4 regions of the Rhizobium sp. 268 genome follow, and region 3 is predicted to be linked to each of the others. Evidence: riboswitches for the same ligand, from Rfam matches in the RefSeq annotation. Region 3 holds a riboswitch; each other region holds the start of a gene.
The links. A riboswitch is a leader RNA that binds a small molecule or an ion and turns the genes downstream of it on or off. The one in region 3 is predicted to bind cobalamin.

Region 1 (7,838 bases), on a different contig from region 3:
GGCCCGCGACAAGAGCACTGGGCGCTTGACCTCCTTGGTGAGGCTTTCCAGCCGCGAGGCGACATTGACCGCCGGGCCGATGACGGTGAAATCGAGCCGGCGGCGTGAGCCGATATTGCCGTACATGACGTCGCCGACATGCACGCCGACGCCGTAGCGCAGCGGATCGCGCCCCATGCGCACATGCTCCTCGTTCAGTTCGGCCATCGACGCCTGCCCTTCGCGGATCGCCTGCAGCAGATCGGCGCAGGCCGTTTCCTTGCTCAGCGGGAAAATCGCCAGCAACCCGTCGCCCATGAACTTGAGGATCTCGCCACCATACCGTTCGATCGGATCCGATATCGCATCGAAATAATCGTTGAGCAGATGGATGACATCGTCGCGCGGCCAGAGATCGGAGATTGCCGTAAAGTCGCGCAGGTCGCAGATCATGATCGCCGCGCCGACGGTGGCGCCGCTGCCACGCGTCGTCACGCCCGACAGGATCTGCTCGCTTGCATGCGGCCCGACATAGGTCTGCAGCAGTGTACGCGCCATGATGTTCTTCAGCCTGATTTCGCTGACAAGGGTCAGGGCCGGCAGAAGATCGCGCAGGAAATCGACGTGTGCGCGCTCGAAGCCGCCCGGCCGGCTGGTGGAAAATGTCGCCACATGCCGTTTGCCGAAGGTATGCTCGAGCGGCCAGGCGATATACTCGGTCAGGCCGTCGTCATGCAGTTCCTGATAGAATGAATCCAAGCCGCCTGCGGCTGTACCTTCCAGCTGCCTGCGCACCTCCTCCGCACCCTGATGGATCGCGTTGACGGGACTGGTCAGGAACTCCGGCGTGTTCTCGACGCCATAGGCAAAGGTGTTGATTTTCGCATCGGTGAGCCCCTCTTTCCAGAGGATGCGCGCCCCGATCCATTGCGGATGGTTCGTCCGGAAATGCAGGGTTGCGCGGGCCACCGGCACGCCTGCCGCCACCAGCTTCCCGCACATTTCCACCAGGATATTGTCGATGAAGCGCTCACCGCGCGTCTCGTTCACCAGCCAGTCGAGAATCCGTCTCCTGCGGATCGGCCAGACGCCATCGTCCGCTTCGGCGGCAGTTCCGGCCTTGTTTGGAAAAGACGACATTAAAAACTCCGCTGCGCCACATCTTCGGCGAGGATCGACTTCATTTCCGCTGAATGTGGGCGATGGGGAAGCAAATGATAAGGGCCGACTGCGATAAAGCCTCAGAAATCCCAGTCCTCGTCGTCGGTCGCAACAGCCTTGCCGATCACATAGGAGGAACCGGAGCCGGAGAAGAAGTCATGGTTCTCGTCGGCATTCGGCGAAAGCGCCGACAGGATCGCCGGATTGACCTTGCAGGCCTCGGCCGGGAAAAGCGCCTCGTAGCCGAGGTTCATCAGCGCCTTGTTGGCATTGTAATGCAGGAATTTCTTGACGTCCTCGCTCAGCCCGACGCCGTCATAGAGCGCCTCGGTATATCTGGCTTCGTTGTCGTAGAGCTCGAGCAGCAGGTCGAAGGCGAAATCCTTGATCTCCTGCCGTCTCTCCTCGGAAAGCCGCTCCAGTCCGCGCTGGAATTTGTAGCCGACATAATAGCCGTGCACCGCCTCGTCGCGGATGATCAGCCGGATCATGTCTGCCGTGTTGGTAAGCTTGGCGCGGCTCGACCAGTACATCGGCAGGTAGAAGCCGGAATAAAACAGGAAGCTTTCGAGGAAGACGCTGGCGACCTTCTTCTTCAAGGGATCGCCGGAACCATACTGCTCCATGATCAGCGCCGATTTGCGTTGCAGGAACTCGTTCTCCTCCGACCAGCGATAGGCATCGTCGACATCGGGCGTCGAGCACAGCGTCGAGAAGATCGAGGAATAGGAACGCGCATGCACCGCCTCCATGAAGGAGATGTTGGAAAGCACCGCCTCCTCATGCGGCGTTACCACATCCGCCATCAGCCTGATGGAGCCGACGCCGTTCTGGATCGTGTCGAGCAGCGTCAGCCCGGTGAAGACGCGGATGGTCAACTGCTGCTCGGCCGCCGTCAGCGTCGCCCAGGAGGGAATGTCGTTGGACAGCGGCACCTTCTCCGGCAGCCAGAAATTGCCGGTCAGCCGGTTCCAGACCTCGAGATCCTTATCGTCCTCGATGCGGTTCCAGTTGATGGCGCGCATGCGGGAGATTGGCTTGATGGATATGTTCATTGGGTGGTCTTTCTTCGAAAAATTCTAACGGAGTGCGGAGCCCCCTCACCCTTCCCTCTCCCCGCTGGGGAGAGGAGGGGGCTACAAGCTCGAAACTCTCGGCCAGCAGCCCAAAATCAAAGCGTACAAGATACGCAGCCCTGCACCTCGGTGCCGGACAGCGCCATCTGGCGAAGGCGGATGTAGTAGATGGTCTTGATGCCCTTCTTCCAGGCGTAAATCTGCGCCTTGTTGACATCGCGCGTCGTTGCCGTGTCGCGGAAGAACAGGGTCAGCGACAGGCCCTGGTCGACATGCTGGGTCGCCGCCGCATAGGTATCGATGATCTTCTCCGCGCCGATCTCATAGGCGTCCTGATAGTAATCGAGATTGTCGTTGGTCATGAACGGCGCCGGATAGTAGACGCGGCCGATCTTGCCTTCCTTGCGTATCTCGATCTTCGAGACGATCGGATGGATCGAGGAGGTCGAGTGGTTGATGTAGGAGATCGAGCCCGTCGGCGGCACTGCCTGCAGGTTCTGATTATAGAGGCCGGAAGTCATGACCGCCGCCTTCAACGCCACCCAATCCTCCTGCGTCGGAATATGGATTCCGGATTTGTCGAACAGCGCCTGCACCTTCCCGGTCGCCGGCTTCCATTCCTGCTCGGTATATTTGTCGAAATAGTCACCGGAGGCATATTTCGAATTTTCGAAGCCCTTGAAGCTCTGGCCCCGTTCGACCGCCAACAGGTTCGAGGCGCGGATCGCGTGATAGGTCACCGTATAGAAATAGATATTGGTGAAATCGACGCCTTCCTCCGAGCCGTAGAAGATGCGTTCGCGGGCAAGATAGCCGTGCAGGTTCATCTGGCCGAGACCGATCGCATGGCTCTCGTCGTTGCCCTTTTCGATCGAGGGAACCGAGGCGATGTGGCTCATGTCGGAGACCGCCGTCAGCGCCCGGATCGAGGTCTCGATCGTCTTGCCGAAATCGGTGGAATCCATGGCCGCGGCGATATTCAGCGAGCCGAGATTGCAGGAAATATCCTTGCCGAGGTGCTTGTAAGAGAGGTCGTCGTTGTATTCGCTTGCCTTGCTGACCTGCAGGATCTCGGAGCAGAGATTGCTCATCGAAATGCGCCCGGCGATCGGGTTGGCCCGGTTCACCGTATCCTCGAACATGATGTAGGGATAACCGCTCTCGAACTGGATCTCGGCGATCACCTGGAAGAATTCACGCGCCTTGATCTTCTTCTTCGAGATGCGAGCGTCCGCCACCATCTCCCGGTACTTTTCCGTCACCGAAATCTCGGTGAAGGGCACGCCGTAAACGCGCTCCACGTCGTAAGGCGAGAACAGATACATATCCTCGTTGTTCTTGGCGAGTTCGAAGGTGATGTCGGGCACGACGACGCCGAGCGACAGCGTCTTGATGCGGATCTTCTCGTCGGCATTTTCGCGCTTTGTGTCGAGGAAGCGCATAATGTCGGGGTGATGGGCGTTGAGATAGACGGCGCCCGCGCCCTGGCGCGCACCCAGCTGATTGGCATAGGAGAACGAGTCTTCGAGCAGCTTCATGACCGGGATGATGCCGGAGGACTGGTTTTCGATCTGCTTGATCGGCGCGCCGGCCTCACGGATATTCGTCAGCGACAGAGCCACGCCGCCGCCGCGCTTCGACAGCTGCAGCGCCGAATTGATCGAGCGGCCGATCGATTCCATATTGTCCTCGACGCGCAGCAGGAAGCAGGAGACAAGTTCGCCACGCTGCTTCTTGCCGGCATTGAGGAAGGTCGGCGTTGCCGGCTGGAAACGGCCGGAAATGATCTCGTCGACCATGTCGCGGGCAAGGGCCTCGTCACCCCGCGCCAAGGTCAGCGCCACCATGCAGATGCGGTCCTCGTAGCGCTCGAGATAGCGCTTTCCGTCGAAGGTCTTCAGCGTATAGCTGGTGTAATATTTGAAGGCGCCGAGGAAGGTCGGAAAACGGAATTTCCTCGCATAGGCCTGATCGAACAGGTCGCGGACGAAATTGAAGGAATACTGGTCGAGAACCTCCTGCTCGTAATAACCCTCGGTGACGAGGTAATCGAGCTTTTCCCTCAGATTGTGAAAGAACACGGTGTTCTGGTTCACATGCTGCAGAAAATACTGCTTCGCCGCCATGCGGTCCTTGTCGAGCTGGATCTTCCCCTCGTCGTCATAGAGGTTCAGCATCGCGTTCAGCGCGTGATAGTCGAGCGTCTCCGCCGCTTTCCAAGGGCGTTCGCCGGCGGGATGAGCAAAAGTGTTATGCGGTTTTGCGCCCGCATCCCGCGTCAGAGTTGTTCCCGTGTCCAAAATTGTTCCATTCCGTGTTTGACGTTGGCGACATCCTCGGCCGTGCCCATGAGCTCGAACCTGTAGAGGTAAGGCACCTGGCATTTTTGCGAGATCACGTCGCCGGCGAGCCCGTATGTCTCGCCGAAATTGCTGTTGCCCGCGGCAATCACGCCGCGGATATGTCCTCGGTTTTCCGCATCGTTCAAGAAACGGATCACCTGCTTGGGAACGGCACCCTTGCCACCGTCGCCGCTGTAGGTCGGCACAATGAGAACGAAGGGTTCGCGAATAGGGAACGCCTCTGCGCCGCTAGCCGGAATGCGCGCCGCGCGCAGTCCGAGCCTGGCGACGAAGCGATGGGTATTCTCGGAGCGGCTGGAATAATAAACGATCAGCCCCATCGCCTTTTTCCTCGGGTCAGGAGAGCGCGCTGATCATATCGGGGCGGAAACCCGCCCAATGCCGCTCACCGGCGATCACGACCGGCGCCTGCATGTAGCCGAGGCTGCGGACACGATCGAGCGCTTCGGCATCCTGCGAGATATCGACGATGTCGTAATCGACGCCCAGCCGGTCGAGGGCGCGATAGGTGGCGGTGCACTGGACGCAGGCGGGTTTGCTGTAGACGGTAACGCTCATCATGTTCCTCGTGATGTCAAAGAATTCAGGACGCAAGACTGAGATCGGGCGCCTTGCAGCGTCCGGGGCAACATTTGGTGATATGGCAAAGTCGGCGTTTAAACGCCTGATACGATCCCTCTCGGGATTTGCGCGGGCGGCGGCCTTGATATTCTGGACATGACTTCAACCCCGAAGTGCTCATGCGGACGTTCGGGGCAGCGTAACAGGCGCGGATCATTCCGCTGTCATTCACGCGACCTTCCGGACACCCCGCCCGTGGACATCTAGTTCAAGGCAGGTCTCCTGGCTTGCGGGTCGAAGCACCCTGCCCCAGCCTTCCCGAGGCATCATGCCTCAGTGACCTGAAATCGGACAGTTGCTCGCCGCTTACAGTTGCGGGGGCAGCTCCGGCCTTGCTGCGCCGTCATGGCGAAACGCACCGTATTCCCGTCTTAGCCCGCGATCCGACACGAATCGAAGGAACCTTGAACACTAGATATAGTACGCGAATCCGAAATCACGTCAACGGATGGTTTGTGCATTGCGTTACGACAGGTTTGAAATCGCTACGTTCCTGTGAAAAACATGGCCAACGAAGGCTTAACGAAAAGAGGCTGTCGAGAAGGCCGAAACGAAGAGAGCCGGCCTATAGCCGGCTCTACGATTGTCGATTCCGGATCGCCCGCATCGTCGCTGCGAAGAGAGTTTATCCCTTGACCCGCAACAACCTCAGCGCGTTGATCGTCACCAGCACGGTCGCGCCGGTATCGGCGAGAATCGCCGGCCAGAGCCCGGTGATGCCGGCAATCGTCGTCACCAGGAACACCGCCTTCAGCCCGAGCGCTATGCTGATATTCTGCAGGATGTTGCGCATCGTCCGTTTGGACAGTTCGATCATCCGCGCCACGTCGCCGACGCGCCCGTGCAGCACGGCGGCATCGGCCGTCTCCAGCGCCACATCGGTGCCGCCGCCCATGGCGATGCCGATATCGGCGGCGGCCAGCGCCGGAGCATCGTTGATGCCGTCGCCGACCTTGGCGACGATGAAGCCCTGGCGCTTCAATTCGCCGACGACCCGCTGCTTGTCCTCAGGCATCATCTCGCCGCGCCAGTCGATGCCGAGCATCTTGGCAACAGCTGCTGCCGTCCGCTCGTTGTCGCCCGTCAACATCATCGCCTTGACGCCGGCCGATTCGAGCGTTGAAAGCCCAGCCTTGGCATCCGCGCGCGGCTCGTCGCGCATGGCGATCAGGCCGGCTGCAACACCATCGACAAGCAGCACCGACACGCTCTTGCCCTCGTCGTTCAGAACGGTAATGCGTGCATCCTTTTCCCCATCGAGCGCCCCGCGCTCGCGAGCAGCGGATGGGGACAGCAGATCGAGCGTCTCACCGCCCACTTTGCCGCTGACACCCTTGCCCGGCAGCGCTTCCAGTTCGAAAGCCGGCGGCACGGGAACACCGTCCGCCTTGGCGCGGTTGAGGATCGCCAGCGCCAAGGGATGGCTGGAGCCCTGCTCCAGCACTGCCGCTCGCGACAAGACCTGCGTCTCACTCAATCCGAAGGAAACGATATCGGTCACCTGAGGCTTGCCTTCCGTCAGCGTGCCTGTCTTGTCGAAGGCGACCATCGTCACCTTGCCGAGCGTTTCCAGCACTGCGCCGCCCTTCATCAGCAGCCCGCGCCGCGCGCCTGCTGAAAGCGAGGCAGCAATCGCCGCCGGCGTCGAGATGACAAGCGCGCAGGGGCAGCCGATCAGCAGAATGGCAAGGCCCTTATAGACCCATTCGCTCCACGAACCGTCGAACAAAAGCGGCGGAACGACCGCCACCAGCCCCGCGACAACCACAACGCCGGGCGTGTAGTAACGCGAGAACCGATCGATGAAACGTTCGGTCGGCGCCTTCGATTCCTGCGCCTCTTCCACCAGCTTGACGACGCGGGCGATGGTATTGTCGGCAGCCGCCGCCGTGACGCGAACCCTGAGCACTGCGTCGCCGTTCACCGTTCCGGCAAAGACGACGGCATCCACACCCTTGCGCACCGGCGTGCTCTCGCCGGTCACCGGCGCCTCGTCGATCGCGCTCTCACCGGAGACAACGACGCCGTCCGCCGAGATCCGGTCGCCAGGGCGAACCATGATGACGGCGCCGACCGAAAGGCTTTCCGCTGGCACCTCCCGTGTCTGCCCATTGTCTTCGAGTAACGCGGTCTTCGGCACCAGCGACGTCAGCGACTGGATGCTTTCGCGCGCCTTGCCCGCTGCCACCCCTTCCAACAGCTCGCCAACGAGGAACAGGAACACAACGGTTGCCGCCTCTTCGCCGGCATTGATGATGACGGCGCCGACGGCGGCGATCGTCATCAGCATCTCGATCGAAAACGGTGTGCCTGAGAAAGCGGCCATGACGGCACGCCGCGCGATCGGCACCAGACCGATCAGCATGGCAACGATGAAGGCATAGGATGCAATCGCCGGCACGAGATGGCCGACGGTGTAGGCGACAACGAGTGCCGCACCGGAAAGGATGGTCAGCCGACCCTTCTCACTCTGCCACCAGGGACCGGCTATTGGCGCATGGTCGTGCCCGTGCAGCCCCTCGATTTCCTTCTCGCCATGATCGTCGTGGTCATGACTTGCATGGTCATGGCTATGGCCTGCATGATCGTGGCCTTCATGATCATGCACCGCATGTTCGTGGTCATGGTCCGCCTGATC
Region 2 (7,838 bases), on a different contig from region 3:
CATGAAGAAGACAAGGCTGTCGTCAAGCTGCAAAAGCGCGCCGAGGAGCCAGAGAGTTATCCCAAGCCCGACGATCGATACGCATTGCCTTCCGGCCCTGCTCTGGAAAAACACCGGCATGTGGCCTTCTCCATCTCCACCATCTGCCGAACTATCATGAAAGTCTGAAATGTTCGTTGAAACCAGAAGGCGAATTTTTGGAGGCGGCAGCCTGTTGCTGCACCGTTGAGGGACTGAGGATGCTGAGCCGGGACGGGAAAGAACCAAGGCGAGCGTGCTGGTGCATCGCTCGCCTTTTCTCGTGCTTCAGGCGGTGACGATCAGCAGCGGAACGCTGACGATGAGACCGACCAGAACCGTGATTGTGGCGACACGCATCAAACGCAGACGACGCGTGCGCTCCCCACTCCAATCATATGTCATTCTTCCATCTCCTTGGGAAAGGAAGTAGTCCCGGTCAAACCCGGTTCAATAGAGATGACGCGATTTGCTTGTGTAAGGCTGGATAAAATGAGGAGCCGCTAATACGGAAAGCGCAGAGACCAGCGGCTGCCATTGCTGGTCATGCAAACGATGGCGAGCGGCTCGATATCGCTCCGCCAGAAGGAGGAGTGCGGCGCCTGAAGCACATGGGCGACCGCCGCCCGGATCACGGCCGCGTGGCTGATGGCAATCACATGGCCGCCGAGGGCGGATTCACCGTCCATCCAGCCGGCGACGCGTGTTCTGAGATCAAGAAGGCTTTCGCCACCATGCGGGGCCGCTTCCGGATCGCTCATCCAGGCCACGAGGTTCTCCGGCTCTTCGGCCTCGATCGTTGTGATCGACCTGCCGGCCCAGCGGCCATGGTCGCAGTCACGCAGCGCCTGATCTATCCGGGCTTCGAGGCGGAGCGCGTCAGCGGTCTGGCGGGCGCGCAAAGCGGGGCTGGTGGCGATACGGTCGGCGCGGGGTGGGGCAGCCATCCGGCCGGCGTCTTCCGCCGCCTTGCCTTCCAGCGGTTCGTCAAGTGGGAACAGCGTCTTGCGGCTCGCCGTCGTCGCGCCGTGGCAGATCCAGGTGAGGCGCGTATTCACAGTCTTCCGATCTCCCGGGGTGCAGTGGGACGGCCCTTTGCCGGCTCGTGAAGTTTCGTTGACAGTCTCTTCGGCGAGCAGATATAACCGTGTTGTTGCGGGTTTGGAAGCCGGTGGAAATCCGGCGCGGTCGCGCCACTGTGACCAGCGTGTTGAAGCTTTTTCACGCTGGAAGTCAGACCTTACCGCACAAACACTCTTTCGACTGAACGCGTCATTCCGGAGGAATACATGTCTGACACCACTTTCGCGCCCGCCGCGGCGCCGGCCCCGATCCCCGTCGGCGAAATCCTGCCCTGGGCGATCTTCGGCGGCCTGCTGATGCTTATCGCCATCTATTTCGTTGGCACCGAGGAAGGCGCGATGGCGCTGTTCAACGGCATGTATGTGCACGAATTCGTGCATGACGCCCGCCATCTCCTTGGCTTTCCCTGCCACTAGGGAGATATTGACATGGTTGGAAACCTTCTCCTTCGCGGCATGCTCGCGGGGCTGCTCGGTGGCATCCTCGTTTTCGCTTTCGCCCATGTCTTCGGCGAGCCGCTGGTCGATGCGGCGATCGCTTTCGAGGAGGCGAGCGCCCAGGCGGCCGGCGAAGCTGCCGAACCTGAAATCGTCAGCCGGGCCACCCAGGCCGGTCTCGGCCTTTTCACCGGCGTCATGGCTTACAGCATCGCCGTCGGCGGGCTTTTCGCGCTCGCTTTTGCTTTCGTGCACGGCCGCGTCAGCAATCTTTCGGCGCGCGGCACCTCGGCGGTCATCGCCATTTTCGCCTACGTGGCGATCGTGCTCGTTCCCGCTATCAAATATCCGGCCAACCCGCCGGCGGTCGGCAATGCCGATACGATCGGCGTCAGGACCGAGCTGTTCTTCCTGATGATTGTCGTCTCGCTCGCCGCGCTGATTGCCGCGGTGGCGCTGTCGCGCCGTCTTTCCGAGCGTTTCGGCCTCTGGAACGGCGCGATCATTGCCGGCATCGCCTATCTCGTCTTCATCGTGCTCGTGCTCTATCTGCTGCCGCCGATCAACGAGGTGCCGGAGAACTTCTCGGCCATGGTGCTCTGGCGTTTCCGGACGACAACGCTCGCCATGCATGCGATCCTCTGGGCAACACTTGGCCTTGGCTTCGGGGCGCTGGCGGAAAAGCGGCTTGCTGCGAAGGGCGGCCAGCGGAGCCGGCCGGCAACGGCACTCCGCTGAACGCAATGAAGGGCGCCGTTTTGCCGGCGCCCTTGGGTTTTCAAGCGACCATGAAAAGCAGCAGAGCCATATCAATCCTGTCGGCGGCCTTTGCCGCCGCCTTCTTTTGCATGCCTGCTGAAAACGCCCTTGCTCATAGTCGCAGCGCCGGCGGCAGCCAAGCGGGTCTCGATATCCCAGAAATTTCGCATGGCGAGATGGCGGTGATTTCGCACTATCGCGGCCGAATTATCGGCCTGTGTCCCGCGCAGTCGATACAAACGAGCCCTTCCGCCGCGTTCTGAACTATGCCGAAATCCAATATTCCTATTGTCTTTGGGGGCGGATGCCGGGCAGCGTGGCCGACGAGGAAAGTCCCTTCAACGAATGCGCCCACGCCTACCTCGCGGCGACGAAAGCTGTGTTGATGGCGATGCGCGAGATGCCAGGGGAGCGGGCTGTGGCGAGTGAAATCATTTCCGCGGTCGACGCCGACATGGTGCGGCGCGGGCTTGCGCTCATCACCTGCCGGTTCAGCGGCGAGGCCTTCAACACCGCCGGTCTCGTCAATCCACGCTGGAGCAAGGTGCCGCTTCATCCCGCCAGCATGGCGTCGCTGACGGCGCTCGCCTTGATGCTCGGGCTTGGTGTCCTTGCGCTGGGCCGCTTTCTGCGGCCGAAGACTCAATCGTCGGAATAGCGCTGCTCGCGCCACGGATCGCCATACATATGATAGCCGTTCTTTTCCCAGAAGCCGGCTTCGTCCTCCGGCATCAGTTCGATGCGGCGCAGCCATTTGGCGCTTTTCCAGAAGTAAAGATGCGGCACGACGAGGCGCATCGGGCCGCCGTGGTCCGGCGTCAGCGGCAGGCCTTCCCAGGATGTCACTAGGATCGCGTCCTCGGCGGCGAAGTCGGCAAGCGGCAGGTTGGTGGTATAGCCATCATAACTCGTCAGCATGACGTAAGCGGCTTCCGGCTTCGGCATGGCGAGATCGAGCAGATCGCGCGTGGAAACACCCTTCCATTTGTTGTCGTAGCGCGACCAGGTGGTGACGCAGTGGATATCGCTGACCTTGGTGCTCTGCTCAATCGCGTGGAAGTTGGCCCAGGTGAGGGTGAGCGGGGTTTCGACAAGGCCGCGCACTTCGAGACGCCAGGTTTCGGTGGATATGACGGGCTGCTGGCCGAGATCGAGCACCGGCCAGTTCTTGACGAGGTGCTGGCCGGGCGGCAGGCGCTCGGTTTCAGGGCGGGCTATGCGACCAGTCAGGAACTTGCCCTCAGCCGCCCAGCGCCGCTTGGAGCTGGTGAGCTTGCTATCGGCGGGCGTGTTGTCGTCACTCATGATAGGGTTCCCTTGCGATGCAGCAATAGGATATCGGCCTTTGCCGGGTGTCAAGTTCGACGGCCCTTGGAAATCGCTGCCGGTATTATTAGACTTGGGTATGCCTCACTGGGGAGTGGAGGCGGAAAGGGGAGGAGCCGGATCTGTCTTCGAGATATCGTGCGATAGCGGCGTTGCTGGTGGTGCCGGTGATCATCTTCGCCTTCTTCACCTATGGAAGCGCGATCGCGACGCGCGCCTATATGGGGGAAGCCTCGGCGCAGGCGGGAACGGCGTTGCGCCTTGCCGTCTCGGCCCTCAGCGGTCACCTCAACCGCTACGAGGCGCTGCCGGCACTGATCGCCGATCACGACGACATCAAGGAACTGGTGAGTGCACCCGAGGATGCGGTCTTGCGCGATGCGGCCAATCTCTATCTCAAGGAGATCAACGGCCTGCTGAAATCCTCCGACATTTATGTGGTCAAGCCTGATGGAGAGACCATCGCGGCCAGCAATTACGATGGACCGGGAAGCTTCGTCGGGCAGAATTTCAGCTACCGGCCTTATTTCCAGGACGCGATCGAAGGCCGGCAGGCGCGGTTCTATGCACTCGGCACTACCTCGCTAAAGCGCGGCTATTATTTCTCGGCGCCTATCAGGGTGGAGGCGGATATTCGTGGCGTCATCGTCTTCAAGGTCGATATCGACATGATCGAAGCCTCCTGGGGCGGCGGCGAATACAAGATCTTCGTTTCCGATCCGGAGGGTATCATCTTCATGTCGGGCAGCCCGGAATGGCTGTACGGGGCGATCCTGCCGCTGACGGCTGACCGTATCGCACGGACGGAAGCGTCGCGGCGTTATGCCAATGCCAGGCTGACAGAGTTGCCGGTGTCGCGCCAGCGCTTTGAGCCGCATGAGCTGATGACGCTTAACGGCGAGCGCGGGTCTAGCGAATATCTGGTGCTCTCGCACTACATGCCGACCGAAGATTGGACGGTGAACGTGCTGATGGAAACGAGTTCCATTCGCGCCCAGGCGCGCACGGCGCTTGCGGCCGTCTTTCTCATCCTCTGCATCGCCGGGCTTGCGGTCGCAGTTCTGCGCCAACGGCGGGCGCGGCTTGCCGAGCGCATGCAGTTGCAGGCCGAGGCCCGCAACGAGCTGGAACGGCGCGTCGAGGAACGCACGGCCGACCTTGCTCGCGTCAACAGCCGCATCGAAGAGGAAATAGCCGAGCGGCGGTTGACCGAGCAGCAGCTGCGCCAGACCCAGGCCGACCTCATCCAGGCCGGAAAACTTGCCGGTCTCGGACAGATGTCGGCTGCCCTTTCCCACGAGTTCAACCAGCCGCTCGCCGCCGCCAAGACCTATACGGACAGCGCCTCGGTGCTCATTGATCGCGGTCGGACGGAGGAGGCGCGGGACAATATCCGGCGCATCGGCGGGCTGATCGACCGGATGGCATCGATCAGCCGTCACCTGCGCAACTTCGCCCGTAAGCCGAACGAGAAGCTCGGTCCTGTTTCGCTCGACGAGGCTATGCGCGATACGCTCGAGATCATCGCCTGGCGGCTGAAGGCGGCGGAAGCAGAGCTGTTGCTCGATCTCGGGCCGCGTCCGCCGGTGGTGCGTGCCGGCTCGGTGCGTTTGCAGCAGGTGCTGGTGAATGTGATTTCCAATGCGGCCGATGCCGTGGAAGGCCTGGACGACAGGCGCATCGAGATTTCGGCCTTCGAGGAAGCCGGCAAGGTGGTGTTGACGGTACGCGACCATGGGCCGGGCGTGCCACCGGCAATCGGCGAGCGCATCTTTGACCCGTTCTTCACGACCAAAGGCGTTGGCAAGGGTCTCGGCCTCGGGCTTTCGATCTCCTACAATATCGTCAAGGACTTCGGCGGCAGCCTTGCCGCCGTCAATCATCCTGACGGCGGTGCGGTGTTCCGCATCGAGCTGCAATCGGCGGCGGGGCTGATGCCGGAGGCGGCGGAATGAACGATGCGAAGATCCTTCTGGTCGATGACGAGGAGGAGTTGCGCCGTTCGACGGCGCAGGCGCTGGAACTATCAGGCTTCAGCGTCGAGACCTTTTCCAACGGCGACCATGTGCTGGAACTGATCGGCTACAGCTTTCCCGGCGTCGTCGTCAGCGATATCCGCATGCCCGGCATTGATGGCATGACGCTGATGCAGAAGATCCGCGAGATCGATCCGGAGGTGCCGGTCATTCTCGTCACCGGCCACGGCGACGTGCAGCTTGCGGTGAAGGCGATGCGCGAAGGCGCCTATGATTTCATCGAGAAGCCGTTCACGCCCGAAATGCTCGCCGGCGTCATCCGCCGGGCGATGGAGCGGCGCGGCCTCGTGCTTGAAAACCGGCTGCTGAAGGCGGTCGCCGGCAAACGCGACGATATCGAGGCGCGGCTGCCGGGGCGCACGCAGGTGATGGTGGACCTGCGCTATCGCATCCGTGCGATCGGGGCGAGCGATGCCGATACGCTCATTGTCGGCGAGACGGGAGCCGGCAAGGAGGTGGTGGCGCGGGCGCTCCACGATATCAGCGGCCGGGCAAGCCGGCCGTTCATCGCGATCAATTGCGCCGCCCTGCCGGCGAACCTGATCGAGAGCGAGCTTTTCGGCCATGAGGTCGGCGCCTTTCCGGGCGCGGTAAGGCCGCGTTACGGAAAATTCGAACACGGGCGCGGCGGCACCATTCTGCTTGATGAAATCGGCTCCATGCCCTTCGACCTGCAGGCAAAGTTCCTACGGGTGCTGCAGGAGCGGATGATTTCCCGGTTGGGATCGAATGAGACGGTGGCACTTGACGTGCGCTTTATCGCGACTAGCAAGGTGGATCTCGAGGCGGAGGTGGCGGCGGGGCGTTTCCGCGCCGACCTGTTCTACCGGCTGAACGTTGCGACGCTGCATGTGCCGTCGCTGTCGCAGCGGCGGGCGGACGTTCCACTGCTCTTTCTGCAGTTGGTGCGGGAAGCCGCCGCCCGCTACGGCCGCGACGAGGTGGCCGTGCCGCCCGAGGTGATCTCCGACATCGCCCAGCGCGACTGGCCGGGCAATGTGCGTGAACTGAGGAATGCGGCCGACCGTTTGGTTCTCGGTCTCGACGATGGCGGCCCACAGACCGGCGAGGCGACCGGGCTTGCGGAGCGCGTCGCCGAATTCGAGCGGGGTGTCATTGCCAGCGCGCTGGTGGCGCATGGCGGCAGCCTCAAGCCGGTCTATGAGACACTCGGCATTTCCCGGAAGACCCTCTACGAAAAGATGCAGAAATATGGCCTCGACAAGCGGATGCTGACCACCGAGGACTAATCTCGGCGGTTGCCTGTGTTCGTTATGGGTGGAAATCCACCCATCGCACAAGCCGTTTGTTTCCAAATCGACCCATGCTGCATCGCACTGACGCAAAATCGTCTGTCAAAAGTGGCCGCACTGATTGCGGGTCGGTTTTTCCCGGCGGCAAATAGGTCATGCCCGGCGCGGAGGATGTGTCGGCGGGCTTGCTTGTTTCATCAGGGAGGAAACGATGAAAATTCTGAAGGCCATGCTTGGCCTGACCGCGGCTGCCGCAGTCTCTCTTCTCGCCGGCGCCGCTTCGGCGCAGACCTATCCCGAACGCACCATCACCATGGTCGTGCCCTTTGCGGCCGGCGGCCCGACCGACACCGTCGCGCGCCTCGTCGCCGAATCCATGTCGAAGGATCTCGGTCAGCAGATCGTCGTCGAAAATGTCGGCGGCGCCGGCGGGACGCTCGGCGCCGGCCGCGTGGCGAGCGCCGATCCCGACGGCTACACGATCCTGCTTCACCATATCGGCATGGCGACCAGCGCCACGCTCTACCGCAAGCTCGCCTATGACACGCTCGGTGCCTTCGACTATGTCGGCCTCGTCACCGAGGTGCCGATGACGATCGTCGCGCGCAAGGATTTCGAGCCGACCGACCTCAAGGCCCTGATCGAATACGTCAAGGCCAACAAGGACAAGGTGACGGTCGCGAATGCCGGTATCGGTGCGGCCTCGCATCTGTGCGGCATGATGTTCATGAGCGCCATCCAGACACAGCTCACGACCGTTCCCTACAAGGGCACCGGCCCTGCCATGACCGACCTTCTCGGCGGCCAGGTCGACGTCATGTGCGACCAGACGACCAACACGACCAAGCAGATCCAGGGCGGCACGATCAAGGCCTATGCCGTGACCTCGCCGAAGCGCCTCGACGTGATGAAGGACATTCCGACCG
Region 3 (7,838 bases):
AGGCTTCGATCAGCGCTTCGATCGGCTTGGTCTCGCCGCTCTGCACGAGCGCTCGGTAGAAGCTGATGGCGACGATTGGCTCCACCGCCACCTTCTCTGTCACCCGCCGCCACTCCTCGACCCCGATCAGCCCTCGCCCCGGCCACCAGATCCCCGCCTTCATCAACGGTACCGCCGGCGCGGGCTTCTCCGCGCCCGACAGCATCGCCGCGGCATAATCGAGAAAGGCGCGCCCATTGGCCTCGCCGCCCTCGATGAGATAGGCCCAGAGCGCATCGAGATCGTCGACCTCGATGTTCGAGAAGGGTACCAGCCCCGCATCCGACCTGGCATCACCCGGCAGCACCGCAATCTGCGCGCCGGCGCGGGACGCTGCAGCATGCAGCGCCTCCAGCGCATAGCGGAAATAGCTGGCGCCGCCGAGCGCACGGACGATGATGAGCCTGGCGTGCCGCGCCGTGCGCTCGACATAGGTATCGACCGACATCGGGTGCTTGAGGCTCATCAGGCTGGCAAGCCGCAGCGAATGCGGCCCACCGCAGGCGCGATGGGCGGCCGCGATCGCCGCAAGCTCGCTGTCGGCGGCCGACAGAAACAGGATATCGCCCGGCGTCTGACCGAGATCGATCGCCTCTTCGCCGTCGCTGATCGTTCCCTGCTGGGCCAGAAGCAGATGCATGGGCCTACGCCAGCGCCTCGATCGCCGCTCTCACCGCACCCTGATCCATCTCATGCAGACCAATGACGACGAGGCGCGTGCCGCGGTTTTCCCCAGGCGCCCAGGCGCGATCGAAATAGTGGTCGATGCGGCTGCCGACTGCCTGGAGCTGCAGGCGCATCGGCTTGCCCGAAACATCGACGAAGCCCTTGAGGCGCAGCACGTCATGGGCCGATATGATGCTCTTCAGCGCCTCGATGAAGCCGGCCGGATCGGCGACCGGGCCGAGATCGACGACGAAGCTGTCGAATTCGTCATGATCGTGCGGCGTGCCGTCCTCATGCTCCAGTTCGTGATGGGACTTGCGGTTGGCGATATCGTCCTCCGTGCCGATGCCGAGGCCAAGCAGGATGCCGGCCGGCACCTCGCCGTTTTTCGCCTCGATCATCACCGGCTTGCGCGAGGTGCGGGCGGCGACCTCGTCGCGCACCCGGCCGAGGCCGGCCACGTCGATCAGGTCGGTCTTGTTGAGCACGATGAGATCGGCGCAGGTGAGCTGATCCTCGAACAGTTCCTCGATCGGGCTCTCGTGATCGAGCGATTCATCCTCGCTGCGCGCCGCCTCGACGGCATCGTGGTCGTCGGCGAACCGGCCGGCGGCAACAGCCGCACTGTCGACCACCGTGATGACGCCGTCGACGGTCACCTGGGTGCGAATGTCAGGCCAGTTGAAGGCGGCGACCAGCGGCTGCGGCAGAGCGAGGCCCGAGGTTTCAATGACGATATGGTCGGGCCGCTGCTCACGTTCCAAGAGCTTCGTCATCGTCGGAATGAAATCGTCGGCAACGGTGCAGCAGATGCAGCCATTGGTGAGCTCGATGATATCGTCCTCGCTGCAGTTCTCCGCACCGCAGCCCTTCAGCACCTCGCCGTCGACACCGAGATCGCCGAATTCATTGATGATCAGCGCGATCTTTTTACCGCCGGCATTGGTAAGCAGGTTGCGGATCATCGTCGTCTTGCCGGCGCCGAGGAAACCGGTGATGACGGTTGCGGGAATCTTCTGTTGGTTCATGGATTTAACCCTTCATTTTCAGCGGCAGGCCTGCCGCGATGAAATAGACTTCGGCGGCCTTTGCCGCGATCATCTGGTGGAGACGGCCGGCATGATCGCGAAAATCCCGCGCCATACGATTGTCCGGCACGATGCCGAGGCCGATCTCGTTTGACACGAAAACGAGCCGCGCCTTTGCCCGCGGCAAATAATCGGCGAGCGCCAAAAAATCCGCCGCCATATCGCGCTCCTCCATCATCAGATTGGTGACCCAGAGCGTCAGGCAGTCGATCAGCACGACCCGGCCCTCGCCGTCGATGGCGGCGAGCCTGCCGACGAGATCGAGCGGTTCCTCATGCGTCGTCCATGACGGGCCGCGATCGGCTCTGTGCTGGGCAATCCGCGACTGCATCTCCTCGTCCCACGCCCGGCCGGTCGCGACGTAGTGACGATCGAGGCCGGTTGCAACGACGAGGTTTTCGGCAAACCGGGATTTGCCGGAGCGTGCGCCGCCGAGGATGAAAATGGTATTGGAGAGAGCGGTCGTCATGCGCAGACGGCCTGCTGGGAGAATGCGACACCCCACCACGCTCCCTCATTCCTTTGCCTGTCACAGGAACCCAGCCACGGCGCGTCCGCGCCGTAAATGACTCTCATTCGGGAAGTAAGTCTCTCGCGCCCAAGGACTTGGTCGCACTGGATTCCTGTGACGGGCACAGGAATGAGGGAGGAGAGGGAAATGCGCTCCAGTACCCCACGAGGCAACGCCGAATTCAATCGTTCAGCCAAAACAACCTCCGTGCTGGCAGCGGGTCTCTTGCCCAGGATTGGGCTTTTCGCCCGGCACGAATGGCAGGTCTCCTGGCTCGCGGTTGTCGGCCGCGATCGGGGCGGACCGGAAACCGGTCGCCCCTGATCGTGCCAGCGGATCTGCCTCGCCTTCCCGGCTGCATTGGTGAAGAGGTGGACGATTCGTAGAAATAGAGGCGTCCGACCCCGGTTGATCACCATGCATGTCCAGTGGCTTTTCCGGCATGTCGCCCGTCACGCCCGCCTGCGCGATTGCAAGCGGGCAGGAAGGGCTCGATGCCGGATGGAAGACCCTGACCGCTCTACAGTCGCGGGGTCGGCTGTGATGAAGGCGCCCGGTGTGGGTCCGCCCCGTCACATTCCCTTTTCATCCGGAAGGCGTAACGCCGATCCGGAACCATCCGTTATATCCGCGGATGATCAGATGACCATCCGCGTGGGATGGTCTGGCGACCATCCGTTGAGGGATGGTTAGGCAAGCTCAGGAGTGAAGTCAACCGGCCTTGGCGGTCGGCCGTGGGCGGCAAGGCAGGCACGCTCATCCGAACACGACTTACTCGACCAGGAATATCGTCATTTATCAGAGGCTTACGTCATAAATATTTGACGCGCCCGCCGACTTTTCGCCGCAATTGCGCTGCAAGCGGACTTCGCCATCGCCCTTGACCGGGCCTCTTCCTGCCTAGTTGTCTTGCCATGCTTATGAAATTGGATCGGCGCCGGTTCCGAGCGCTGCGTGTTTTCTTCGATCCGGGGCGGCTGCGGGCGCTGACCCGCCGCAGCGAAGTCGGTCTATCTCTGGCGGGCGCTGTCGTCGGCATTGCCTCCGGTCTTGCCGTGACCGGCATGAGCTTCGTCTCCAATGAACTGCATCAGTTGGTCTTCGGTATCGCCGACAGCGAAAGGTTGAGCTCGTCGGTGATCGACGACAAGCTGCTGCTGCTCACCGCCCCGATCATCGGCGGCATCCTGCTCGGCCTGTTGCTCTTCATTTTGGCCAAACGCCGCAAGAAGCCGATGGTCGACCCGATCGAGGCCAATGCGCTGCATGGCGGCCGCCTGTCCTTGACTGACAGCATTATCGTCGCCGTGCAGAACCTGATCTCCAACGGGTTCGGCGCCTCCGTCGGCCTGGAGGCCGGCTATACCCAGCTTGCCGCAGGGCTCGCCTCGAAACTCGGCCTGAAGCTGCAGCTTCGCCGCTCGGATCTCCGCGTCCTCGTCGGCTGCGGCGCAGCCGGCGCCATCGCCGCCGCCTTCAACGCGCCGCTGACCGGCGCCTTCTATGCCTTCGAACTGATCATCGGCACTTATACGATCGTCTCGCTGACCCCTGTGGTGGTTTCGGCCCTCGTTTCCACCCTGATCGCAAGGCTGCTCACCCACGGCGATTTCACCATCGATATCGGCGGCTTCGGCGCGGTCGTGCCGGCCGATTATATCCCGGCGCTGCTGCTCGGCGCGGTCTCAGCCGGCGTCGGCATCCTGATCATGCAGGGTGTCGCCTTTGTCGAAGAACTGGCGCGCAAGAGCGCGATCGCCCCGCCCTTCCGCCCGGCCCTCGGCGGCATCATCGTCGGGCTGCTGGCGATGATCTCGCCGCAGGTGCTTTCGGCCGGCCATGGCGCGTTGCATCTGAACCTCTCCCGCGACGTCGCCATCCCGGCGCTGATCGGCCTCTTCCTGTTGAAATCCTTGGCTTCGGCGATCTCGATCGGCTCGGGCTTCAGGGGCGGCCTGTTCTTCGCCTCGCTGTTCATGGGCGCCCTGCTCGGCAAGCTCTTTGCTTATTGCGGCCCCTATTTTGCCGATGCGACGCTGACGCCCGTCATTTATGCCGTGGTCGGCATGAGTTCGCTTGCCGTCGCCGTCATCGGCGGGCCGCTGACGATGACCTTCCTGGCGCTCGAAATCACCGGCGACTTCCCGATCACCGCGCTGGTGCTCGCCGCCGTCATCACCTCCTCGCTCGTCGTGCGCTCGACCTTCGGCTACTCCTTCGCCACATGGCGCTTCCACCTGCGCGGCGAAAGCATCCGCAGCGCCCATGACGTCGGCTGGATCCGCAACCTGACGGTGGACAAGCTGATGCGCGCGGACGTCAAGACGGCAAGGGCTGGCATCTCGCTGGAGGAATTCAAGCAGGCCTTCCCAATCGGCTCGACCCAGCGTGTCATCCTTGTCGAGGAGAGCGACAAATATGTCGGCCTCGTGCTGGTGCCGGAGATCTACGCCAACCCGACCGACACCCAGGACGAGGGCAAGACGCTTGCCGATTTCATCCACTACCGCAACGATTTCCTGCAGCCACAGATGAACGCAAGGCAGGCGGCGGCGATCTTCGATAAGAGCGAAAGCGAAGCACTCGCCGTCGTCAACAATTTGATCGAGCGCAAGGTGATCGGCCAGCTCAGCGAAAGCTATACGCTGCGCCGCTACAGCGAAGAACTGGACCGCCGCCGTCGCGAAGTCTCCGGCGAAATCTGAAGGGGTGTTATGACGCGACGCCGGCCAGCCGGAAGACGTCGGCCTTCTTCGAAACGCCCCGCAATTCGAAAGAGCCGAGATACTCGCAGGGGACGGCTGAGGTCGCCGCGAAGCTCTCCGACAGCAGCAGGTGCTGCTCGAGCATTCCGCAGAGCTTTTCCAGCCGCGAGGCTTCGTTGACAGCCCTGCCGATCACCGTGAAGTCGAGCCGGCCGTGGGCGCCGACATTTCCGTAGAAAACCTCGCCGAGATGCAGCACGACATCGATGCCGATATCGGGGCCTCCGTTGCGTGTCCGCTCGCGATTAAGCTCTTCGTTGGCCTTCAGCAGATTCTGAGCCGAAGCCAACGCTGCCCTGCAGGCCTTTTGCGGATCCTCCGCCTCAGTCGGAAAGATCGCCAGTACACTGTCGCCCATGAACTTGAGGATCTCGCCGGAATTTTCCTCGACATGCCGGTCGATCAGCTCGAAATGCTCGTTGAGAAACCCGACGATCTCCGCGGGCTGATAGACCTCGGTCAAGGCCGTGAAATTGCGAAGGTCGGCCAGTAGGATGGCGGCATCGATGGAACCGCCCATTCCTCTGCGGGTTTCGCCGGCAAGGATGCGCGCACTCGTCCTAGCGCCGGTATAGACCGCGAGGATATCGCTCGCCGTCTTCGAAACCGCCACGCGGTAGGCCGCCAGTCCGAGTGCCGGGAATAGCGCTGCGACGATCGCCAGTTGATCATCGGAAAATCCGCCCGGCGCATCGCTCGTCAGCGAGAAACCGAGCCCGCGCAACGCGACTTCCTTCGGGAATTCGAACAGGCTAATCACGTGATCCGTGCCCCCGGAAAGCGCGAATTCGTTGAGCTCGGTATAATCGAGACCCTCGCCCCTCGCCAAATTCCATCGCCCCGTTCTTTCGCCGCGGCTCAAAAGGTAAAAGATCGGCGTCTTCTCGAAGTCACGCTCCGTCGCACTGCCGTGCTCGGCATTTTCAAGGACGGTCTCACCGCCCCGCATGAAATTGGCCGCGACGCCGCGATACATCGGATGCAGGGACGGCATTCTGATACTCGCCCGCCAGATCGGAAACCCGTCCGCGATCAGCCGCTTACACAGGCCGGAAACGAGGTCGCCAATATGCTCGCTGGTGATTCCCTGCTCTATAATCCACTGAATATGACCGTTAATTTCCGAACCTCCACATAAGCCGGCGCAACCTTATGACGGCAAATCGGGCAAATGGGCGGCGATGCCGAACCGGCTGCCGCCCTATCAATTGATAGTCGCGCCAAACCGATATTTCCAGCCGTTATCAACGGCAAGTCATTTCATCCGAAGCCGGCACAACACCGGCGGGTATCGTCCTCACATCCGGACCGTCATGCCGCCGTCGACGGTCAATACGTGGCCGTTGACAAAGGAGGCGGCGCCGCTTGCAAGAAACAGTGCTGCACCGGCGATCTCGTCCGGGCGTCCCCAGCGTTGGACCGGGATGCGCTGGCGCACGAAGGGCATCAATTCCTCATTCGCGGCCATTGCCGCGTTCGTCTCCGTGGCGAACCAGCCGGGTGCGATCGCGTTGCTGGTGATGCCGTAAGGGCCGAATTCGACCGCCATGCCGCGCATCAGTCCGGTCAGACCCTGCTTGGCAGCCGGATAGACGCAGTCGCCGGGCATGACGACATGACCGCTGATCGAGGTCACCGCGATCAGGCGGCCATAATTGCGCCGCTTCATCAGCACCGCGGCATCGCGCGAAAGCATCATTGCCGCGGCCAGATCGGTGTGCAGCAGCTCGATGATGGCCTCATCGTCGAATTCGGTCAGCGGCCGCCTGTCGCGGGCGCCGACATTGTTGATCAGAATATCGAGACGGCCGTGGACTTTTTCGATATCGGCCATCACAGAACGCTGGGCCTCGCGGTCGGCGATGTCGAACACGGCAGCCTCCGCCGAGCCGCCCGCCGCACGCAGCGTTCTTACGGCCTGGTCCAGCGTCGCCGCCGTCCGTCCGGTGATGATGACATGCGCGCCGGCCTCGGCAAGCACGCGCGCCATCTCGAAGCCCAGACCGCGGCCGCCCCCGGTCACGAGCGCCACCTGACCAGCCAGTGAAAATCTATCCATTACGCTCATGGTTTATGCTCTCGACCGAATTCTCGTGGGGAGAGAATTAATGGACTCAGTCAACTAATTTGGCAAGAGTGGAGTGGCAGACGGTGGGGCGCAGGTCGCTGCTTGAGCATTTCGATAGCGCCCCAACTCTCATCCTCCTTCATTCCTGCGCTTGTCACAGGAATGAAGGAGGAGAGGTTAAGCACCACAGATCATCCGAACATACGGTAGGGGACGTGCTCCCAGCGGGAGCAAGGCAGCGCGGCAATCCCCCGCCTAGCGCACATCCATCCCTACCCCAGCAACCCCGCAAGCCAGCGCGCATCGAGATGCTTCTCCAGGTCACTCGCGATTTCATCCAGCGCCCGCTCGACGCTCTCGCGGTAATTCCTCTGCTCCCCCGAGAGCCCAAAGCTTTGAAGCAGCAGGGCGCGATAGGCGTCGCTGCCGAAGAGCCCGTGCAGATAGGTGCCCATGATCCGGCCATCGGCCGAAAGCGCCCCGTCGGGTGCGCCGTCGATAATCGCCGAAGGCCGGTCGCAATCCGGGCCGTGGGTGATGCCGAGGTGGATCTGGTAGCCGGCAAGCGGCACGTCGTATTCAGTCGAGCGGGCATGGCTGTTGCGCACGGTTTTTTCAGGCGCCATCTCGGTCTCGACGTCGAGCAGCGCAAGCCCCGGCGTCTCGAGTGTCCCGCCCTCGAGACCGAGCGGATCGTGCAC
Region 4 (7,838 bases), 140 kb from region 3:
TGCTTCATAGTTCGGCTGTTTGCCGCCACGCAGGATGATGTGGCAGTCCTCATTGCCCTTCGTCGAGGCAATGGCGGCTTGCCCGTCCTTGGTGACGGCGGGGAAATGATGCGGCTGCGAGGCGGCTAGGATGGCGTCGAGCGCGACACGGACGCCGCCGTCAGTGCCGTTCTTGAAGCCGATCGGGCAGGAGATGCCGGAAGCGAGCTGGCGATGGATCTGGCTTTCCGTCGTGCGGGCGCCGATCGCGCCCCAACTGACGAGGTCGGCAATGTATTGCGGCGTGATCGTCTCGAGGAATTCGACGCCGGCGGGCAGCCCCATGGCGTTGACGTCGAGCAGCAGGCGCCTGGCAATCCGAAGCCCCTCCTCGATGCGGTAGCTGCCATCGAGATGCGGGTCGTTCATCAAGCCCTTCCAGCCGACCGTAGTGCGAGGCTTTTCGAAATAGACGCGCATGACGATTTCGAGATCGCTGGAGAAGCGCTGCCGCTGTTCCGCCAGCCGCTCGGCATATTCGCGTGCCGCAGCAGGATCATGGATGGAGCAAGGGCCGATGACGACGATCAGGCGGTCGTCTTCTCCCTCGAGAATCTTATGGATCGCATGGCGGTTGCTGGTTACCGTCTCGCTGACGGCAACGGTTCGGGGGATTTCCGCGATGATATCAGCGGGTTTGGTCAGCGGTGTGATCTCGAGGATGCGGAGATCGTCAATGGTATCGGACACGGTATGGCTCCTGTTTGGTCATACCGTGCGGAACAAAAAAGCCGCCAGGTAGACTAGCGGCTGTTCGGGTTGTCGTCGCGTCGACTTCAGTTACGCATAGACCCGCATCCGCTGGGAGCAGCGGTACAAATAAAATCGCGAGGCGTAGATCGAAGTGGTCGACATCGGGCGTGTGTATCGTCGCGGCAGCATTTTGTCACGCAGAATTTGCGGCTTAAAAACCAGGGCGCGGTACCCTTCCCGCAGGGAGCAGAAAGCATATCGCCCAAAAGCGCGGGGCTTCAGGGCGATATGAAGGAGAAGCCGAGATCAGAGGGCGTCGACGTTCACGCCGACGGTGATGGCGCCGATCGGCGTTCCCTTGTCATCGGAAATCGTGACGCTTGCCTGCGACTGCAGCGCCTGGGTCGATTCGTCCTTTTCGATATCGTCGACGAAGACGGCGTCCTTGCCGGCGCCGAAGGATTTCTGGAACTTGCCTTCGTCGCCCTGCCAGTAGTCGGAGGTGGGATCGCTTTGGCCGACATTCAGCCCCTTTGCATCCATGACGAAGATCTCGGCAATCTTGCCATTGGAGGCAGCCTTCTTTTCCTGAAGGAATTTCGACAGCGCATTGCCGAGCACGCCGTCAATCATCGAATGGTCGGAACCATCGACCTCGGCGCGCCACTTCTTGTCGAGGGCGTCGATATCGGCCTGGCCCAGATTGGCGTTTGCGGCATTCTGCGCCTTGATGGCCTCGATGATAACCGGATCGTTCAGCCAGGGCTTTATGTCGCTTGTCACGTAGTCGGAGATCGGGGCGAGCTTCGCATCCTGCGCCATGGATACGCCCATAGGCACGGCGACTGCGGTGCAGGCCAAAAGAAATGCGGTCACGACTTTCTTCATAACTGTTCCCTTCCCGATTTTTGGGGTGTTGAGGATTGAAAGCTTATTGAACGACGTTTGCGTCAGAACTCTTCCCAGGCATCGGGAGAAGCGGCGATGGCGGTGTTGCCCGCATGCCGCTGCGACAAGGCCCTCTGTTCCGGACGAGATTGACGAACGGGTTGAGTGGCTTTGGGCTGGCTGGCGGCAGAGGCTGCGACAGTGAACCTGCCGGCCGAATCCTGCAGAAGGCGTCCCTGTGTGCGCAGCTCCTGGCAGGCCGCGTTGGTCTCTTCGACCATTGCCGCGTTCTGCTGGGTGGCCTGATCCATCTGGTTGATGGCGCCATTGATTTCCTGCAGGCCGGTCGCCTGTTCGCGATAGGACTGGACGATGGAAGCGATGCTGTCGCTGATGCGGTTGATCTGCTCTTCGATCTTCAAGAGGGCATCGCCGGTTTCGTTCACCAGCCCGACGCCGGCTGCCACTTCCTGGCCGGAGACGCTGATCAGGTTTTTGATTTCCTTCGCCGCATTGGCGGACCGCTGGGCAAGTTCCCGCACTTCCTGTGCGACGACGGCAAAACCCTTGCCGGCTTCGCCAGCACGCGCCGCCTCGACGCCAGCGTTCAGCGCCAGCAGGTTGGTCTGGAAGGCGATTTCATCGATGACGCCGATGATGCGGCCGATCTGGCTCGACGAGGTCTGGATCCTGTCCATCGCTCCGATCGCGTCGCGTACCACGGTCGCCGAGACATGCGCGCTGCGCTTCGTTTCCTCGACCAGCTTCCCGGCACTCTCAGCCCGTTGCGATGACATTCTGACCGTGGTGGTCACCTCATCCAATGCGGCGGCGGTCTGTTCCAAGGCTGCTGCCTGCTGCTCGGTCCGCCTGGCGAGCTGATCGGCGGAGGAGGCAAGCTCGCTCGATCCTCCTTCCACTGCGACTGAAGCGATCTTGATCTCGGTCAATGCGGCCGCAACCGCTTCGACCATGCGGTTGAAATCCTGCCGCAGTTTATCGAATTCAGGACCGAGATCGGCGAGGTGTATCGAGAAGTCGCCGGCGGCGAGCTTTTCCAATTCATTTGCGAGCGCTGTCATGACCTGCCGCTGAGCATTGCTGGCTTCCTCCGTCAAGGATGCGTTGCGCGCCCGTTCGGCGTCGAATGAGGCGCTCTGCTCGGCCGCGGCCTGCTCTCTTTCGACCTTGGCAATCGCCTCGTTGCGGAAGACTTCCAAGGCACGTGCGAGGAAACCGATCTCGTCGCCGTTTTCCCTGTAGGTAACGGGAGAGGCCAGATCGCCTTTCTGCAGCGCGCTGATCCGCTCGCTGAGAACCCTGAGGGGGCGGCCGACGAGGCTGCGCATGGCGAGAAGAAAGGCGACAACGGCGATGGCGGTGATGACGAACTGCGTCAGCAGCGAAATCAGGACCTTCTGCTTGACTTCGGCAGCGATTTTTTCGACCGACCAGTTGGTGACGACGTAGCCGGTCGCCTTGCCTGATTTATCCAACGGAAGCGGCGCAATGATCGTAACAACGCCGGCAGATATTCCGCTGTCATCGATCGTCGTTTTCTCAGGCTTGGTGCTGAGGCTCTTTGCGAGATCGGCGGGTGCCGGCAAACCGCTGATGCCGTCACGTGTCCACGTATCGACGGCGGCAGGTTCGGCGTTGAAGGCGGCAAACTGCACAAGATCAAGCGAGGGGTCGTCGCGGTAAAGCGAATAGGCGTCGCGCACAGCATTCGCCTTGCCCCATTTCACGCCGCCGGCGGCCAGAGACGCAAACTGCTCCACATCCTTGGACCAGTTCGCCTTGGCGCCATCGATCAACGCCCTGGTTTCGTACATCCAGGTGTAGGTGGCAAAGGCGGAGATGCCGCAAAGGTTGACGGTCACGATAATCGCCGCCAGCTTGGCTGTCAGAGGCATCGTTTTCAAAAAATGGAACATGCCGCGGGGGCCTCGAAACGCGGGCTCGGTCAGATATGTTTCCGACCAGCCTATCAATACAGGCATCCACGCCGGCGGTCGCAGCATGAGCACTCATGCCCATGTCCCCTGTGCGACCCAAAACGCGCAAACGCAGTCTGTCTTCGATGTGTGAAGAAATCATAAAGTGGAATGGGATAGCGAAACGGCGGCCAGCGGGATCAAGGGCTGTTTTCCGCCATGGCCTCTTCCGGCTCGGCCTGGCGGTGCTTGCGGCGGCGCGTCGTCAGTTCGGCGCCGGCATCGCGCGGCAGGCGCAGGAAGGTGATGCAGGCCAGCGCCGAAATCGCCGAGACGCTGAAGAAGGCGGTGTGAAAATCCGAGACCAGAAGCCTGCCGCCGTGGAGGCTGCTCGAAATTTCGAGGATGCCGCCGGCGATCGCCACACCCATTGCCATGGATATACGCTGGGCAACGGCGTTGATCGCGGTCGCCTGGCTGCTGTCGGCCTCACCGACATCGCCGAAGGCCATGGCGTTGACGCCTGAGAAGGCCATGGAGCGGAACAGGCCGCCGATCAGCAGGCAGGCCATGATCAGCGGCAGCGGCGTCTCCCTGGTAAAAAGGCCGTTGATGCCGAGGAAGATTGCCGCCAGCAAGGTGGTGATCGATATCACGGTGCGGAAACCGAAGGCATTGAAGGTGCGCGAAGCGGCAAATTTCGACCCCATGGAGCCGAGCGCGCTGACGAAGGTGACCGAGCCCGATTGCAGCGGCGTCAGGCCGAAGCCGAGCTGCAGCATCAGCGGCATCAGGAAGGGCAGGGCGCCGAGGCCCATGCGGAAATTCGAGGCGCCGAGGATCGCCGCCCGGAACATCGGATAACGGAACATTTTCGGATCGAGCAGCGGATAGGGCGCGCGGCGGGCATGCAGGAGATAGAGGAGGCCGGCAAGGATGCCGACGGCCACCGTGACATAGCCGTAGATGACAGGCACGGCCGGCAGGCTGATCACCGACAGGCCGAAGACGAAGCCAGAAAAGCCGATGCCGCAAAGGAAGAAGCCCGGAAAATCCATCGGCCGTGGACTGCGAGGCTCGACCGCCGGCAGGAAACGCGTGACGAGGATGATGCCGAGCACGCCGATCGGGACATTGATCCAGAAGATCCAGTGCCAGGTGAGATAGGTGGTGAGGAAACCACCGATCGGCGGCCCCATGATCGGGCCGATCAGCGCGGGGATGGTCAGCCAGGCCATGGCATCGACGAGTTCGTGGCGCGGCGTTCCCCGGACCAGCAGCAGACGGCTGACCGGCGTCATCATCGAGCCGCCGGCGCCCTGGATCAGCCGCGCGACGACGAAGGCCGCAATCGAATTGGAAAAGGCGCAGGCGACTGAGCCGATCATGAAGACGAAGATCGCCATACGGAAGATGTTGCGCGCGCCGAAACGATCCGACATCCAGCCGCTGATCGGGATGAAGATCGCCAGTGCCACGAGATAGCTGGTGACGGCAAGCTTCAGCGCGATCGGCGAGGTGCCGATATCGGCTGCGATCGCCGGCAGGCTGGTGGCGATGACGGTCGAATCCATCTGTTCCATGAACAGGGCGACCGCAAGGATCATGGGTGTCAGGCGGGGCACGGGCAACTGGGTGCAAAGAGGAAAATTGCGGCGCCACAGGCGTCGGTTAGGATCTGTTCGGTTCTACGGCAGCGATGCACACCTGTCCACGCGATCGATGTCACATACGGGTGAATGCGGCATGAGGCCGCTTGCCGCAGGGCCGGTTTGCTGAAATAGATGCGCCGTCAGGTGCCCGCTTTTCAAGCGGGAGAATCGGGAATTCGGTGCGAGACCGAAACGTGCCCAACGCTGTAAGGCCGACGTTTGCCGCTTTATCATGCCACTGGCTTTCGCCGGGAAGGCTGCGGCAGACGGATGACGCCAAGTCAGAAGACCGGCCTGGCAAGATAGACCCAACCCGCGCGGACGGCGGGCGGTTGCGTTGTTGGGGATTTGACGATGCGACCCTTTGATGAGGATGCCCTGTCCGTGGCGTCCGGTTTTTCCTTGGCCGAACGCGAGGCCGTCTATCACGCGATCATGACGCGGCGCGACGTTCGCAGCCAGTTCCTGCCCGAGCCCTTGCCCGACGACGTGGTGGAACGGCTGCTGACCGCCGCGCACCACGCACCCTCCGTCGGCTTCATGCAGCCGTGGAATTTCATTCTGGTGAGAAGTCCAACGGTGCGAGCGCGCATCCGCGATGCCTTTGCCAAGGCCAACGAGGAAGCGGCATTGATGTTTGAGGGCGAGCGGCGGCAGGTCTATCGCTCCCTCAAGCTGGAAGGCATCGTGGAGGCGCCGCTCGGTATCTGCGTAACCTGCGATCCCACCCGCAGCGGCAGCGTGGTGCTGGGGCGCACGCACAATCCGCGAATGGACAGCTATTCGACAGTCTGCGCCATCCAGAATCTCTGGCTGGCGGCCCGCGCCGAAGGGATCGGCATTGGCTGGGTCAGCATCTTTCACGAAGCCGACCTGAAGACCATTCTCGGCATCCCCGAGCATATCGAAGCGGTTGCCTGGCTCTGCGCCGGTTTCGTCGACCGGCTCTACGACCAGCCGGAACTCTCGGTCAAAGGCTGGCGGCAGCGGCTACCGCTTGAGGAACTCGTCTTCCACGATGGCTGGGGAAGGAACGAGAGGTAGCGATCACTGCTGCTGCGGCTGCGGGCCAGGTGCGGCAGGATTGGCAAGGTCGATCGAGCCCTGGTCGCCGGCGAGGAATTGCGGGCCGACCTGGCGGACCTTGTTCTGCGTGGGGTCGTAGGGACGCTCTGGAACCGATGGCTGCGGCGCGGCGGCGGCCGCTGTATCCTTCGCCGGCGGATTGGTGCGGATGGTGGTGATCGAGCCCTGTGGCGGCGGCTGGCTTATCGCCTGCTTGCCGCGCATCTCGTCGTAATAGGCGGTGAGATTGCAGGCACAGGCGTTTTTCTCGCCGGGCGCGCGGCTTTTGTAAGCGAAGGCGTTCTTCATGGCGCTGTAGGGCGTGCCGGTTGCGACCGAGATCATGTTCGAGGCTTCCGTGCTCGTCACGTCGCGATAGAAAAGCTGGGTTTCGATGCCGGGGCACATCTTGGCGCAGGTCTGGGCGTCGCGGCCGAAATCGACCGAGGTGGTGTTTGAACTGATCGGGAAGAAGCCGCCGTCACAGCTGCGCACGCAGATGGTGCTGACCGGCGACAGCATATCGGCCCGCGGCAGGCCGTAGCGCGGATCGGCCTCTTTGCCGCCGAGCGGAATGAAAGTGTCCGAACGCATCGCCTGCTCCTCGACGCTCGGGGCAGGGTCGTTGGCATTGCGCTCGGAAGGCGCATAGAAGTTCTCGCTGTTGCAGCCGTTGCTGTCGAGCGCGGCCATCAGTTCGCGGCGGTCGTCATCGGCGCCGTTCCGGCCGGCCAGCTCGTTGCGGCGGTCCTGGAGATAAGCGATATTGTCGATCATCCGGCCTTCGGCCTGCGACAGCTCGGTGCAATAATCGGCATTCTCGCCGCCGATCACCACCATGCTGCCCGAGGTGCAGCCGTAGTTGCGCAGATCGTTACGCACCTTGCGAAGCTCGAGGTTCTGCTCGGCCATGGCACTGGCATATTGGCGTGCTTCCGGGCCGTTGCCATTGCCGATCGAGCGCGGCAGGTCGGCGAGACGGCCGCGCAGGTCCTCACAGATGGCATTGGTCTGCGCGACGGCGGGCGCTGCGAAGGCGAGGAGAAGGGCGAGAGACAGGTTTCGGCGTTTCACGGCGTCGTCCCGGAATGAGCAAACGGTCGGTGGGTCGAATGCGACTTCAATCGGCCGCGCGTTTTCCCTTAACGGATTTCTCTTAATAAGCTCAAAGAAAATATTAGCGTATTTTCCTGATCTTATCCAGCAATCGCCAGAGACGCGGTGAAAATGACAAGCATCCCCGACGAGATCCCTTCCTTTGCACCGACATCAGGCGTGACGGAAGCCCAACACGGCCTTCACCTCTTCGCGGACGGTTGTTATGAGCCCGGTTCCGGGCATGGAGGCTGGTCGTTTGTCGCTTATCGCGATGCGGTGGAAATCGCCTCCGACTTCGGTGGCGTCGACGATTCCAGCAATAATGCCATGGAATTGACCGCCGTTCTCAGGGCCGCCATGTGGATCAACAGCCAAACAGCCGGAGAACCCGCGATCATCTGGTCCGATTCCGTCTATGCCGTCAAAGGCTGCAACAGCCGCCGACATATCTGGAAGAACAACGGCT

Region 1: it holds a riboswitch for cobalamin, as region 3 does, so the genes downstream of both, nrdH (glutaredoxin-like protein NrdH) here and cobU (bifunctional adenosylcobinamide kinase/adenosylcobinamide-phosphate guanylyltransferase) in region 3, are expected to answer to the same signal.
Region 2: it holds a riboswitch for cobalamin, as region 3 does, so the genes downstream of both, OS035_RS16405 (CbtB domain-containing protein) here and cobU (bifunctional adenosylcobinamide kinase/adenosylcobinamide-phosphate guanylyltransferase) in region 3, are expected to answer to the same signal.
Region 4: it holds a riboswitch for cobalamin, as region 3 does, so the genes downstream of both, bluB (5,6-dimethylbenzimidazole synthase) here and cobU (bifunctional adenosylcobinamide kinase/adenosylcobinamide-phosphate guanylyltransferase) in region 3, are expected to answer to the same signal.

Annotation. Positions count from the first base shown of each region.
Region 1 covers NZ_JAPPSO010000031.1:4,185-12,022, forward strand. Annotated here, with positions in the region: gene OS035_RS31760 (adenylate/guanylate cyclase domain-containing protein) at 1-1,119, opposite strand, end outside; gene nrdF (class 1b ribonucleoside-diphosphate reductase subunit beta) at 1,221-2,195, opposite strand; gene nrdE (class 1b ribonucleoside-diphosphate reductase subunit alpha) at 2,312-4,516, opposite strand; gene nrdI (class Ib ribonucleoside-diphosphate reductase assembly flavoprotein NrdI) at 4,495-4,899, opposite strand; gene nrdH (glutaredoxin-like protein NrdH) at 4,916-5,137, opposite strand; cobalamin riboswitch at 5,396-5,622, opposite strand; gene OS035_RS31785 (heavy metal translocating P-type ATPase) at 5,826-7,838, opposite strand, start outside.
Region 2 covers NZ_JAPPSO010000007.1:329,871-337,708, forward strand. Annotated here, with positions in the region: gene OS035_RS16395 (putative bifunctional diguanylate cyclase/phosphodiesterase) at 1-120, opposite strand, end outside; gene OS035_RS16400 (histidine phosphatase family protein) at 522-1,076, opposite strand; adenosylcobalamin (AdoCbl) riboswitch at 1,153-1,295, shown strand; gene OS035_RS16405 (CbtB domain-containing protein) at 1,308-1,517, shown strand; gene OS035_RS16410 (CbtA family protein) at 1,530-2,276, shown strand; partial or broken gene OS035_RS16415 (hypothetical protein) at 2,327-2,955, shown strand; gene OS035_RS16420 (sulfite oxidase-like oxidoreductase) at 2,940-3,602, opposite strand; gene OS035_RS16425 (sensor histidine kinase) at 3,782-5,578, shown strand; gene OS035_RS16430 (sigma-54-dependent transcriptional regulator) at 5,575-6,909, shown strand; gene OS035_RS16435 (tripartite tricarboxylate transporter substrate-binding protein) at 7,124-7,838, shown strand, end outside.
Region 3 covers NZ_JAPPSO010000004.1:264,824-272,661, forward strand. Annotated here, with positions in the region: gene cobN (cobaltochelatase subunit CobN) at 1-679, opposite strand, end outside; gene cobW (cobalamin biosynthesis protein CobW) at 684-1,733, opposite strand; gene cobU (bifunctional adenosylcobinamide kinase/adenosylcobinamide-phosphate guanylyltransferase) at 1,738-2,262, opposite strand; cobalamin riboswitch at 2,547-2,939, opposite strand; gene OS035_RS10000 (chloride channel protein) at 3,219-5,009, shown strand; gene OS035_RS10005 (adenylate/guanylate cyclase domain-containing protein) at 5,017-6,105, opposite strand; gene OS035_RS10010 (SDR family oxidoreductase) at 6,367-7,137, opposite strand; gene OS035_RS10015 (cobyric acid synthase) at 7,410-7,838, opposite strand, start outside.
Region 4 covers NZ_JAPPSO010000004.1:122,255-130,092, reverse strand. Annotated here, with positions in the region: gene OS035_RS09305 (3-deoxy-7-phosphoheptulonate synthase) at 1-729, opposite strand, end outside; gene OS035_RS09300 (hypothetical protein) at 1,039-1,620, opposite strand; gene OS035_RS09295 (methyl-accepting chemotaxis protein) at 1,683-3,557, opposite strand; gene OS035_RS09290 (MFS transporter) at 3,758-5,164, opposite strand; cobalamin riboswitch at 5,335-5,521, shown strand; gene bluB (5,6-dimethylbenzimidazole synthase) at 5,564-6,253, shown strand; gene OS035_RS09280 (DUF2865 domain-containing protein) at 6,257-7,348, opposite strand; gene OS035_RS09275 (ribonuclease H family protein) at 7,502-7,838, shown strand, end outside.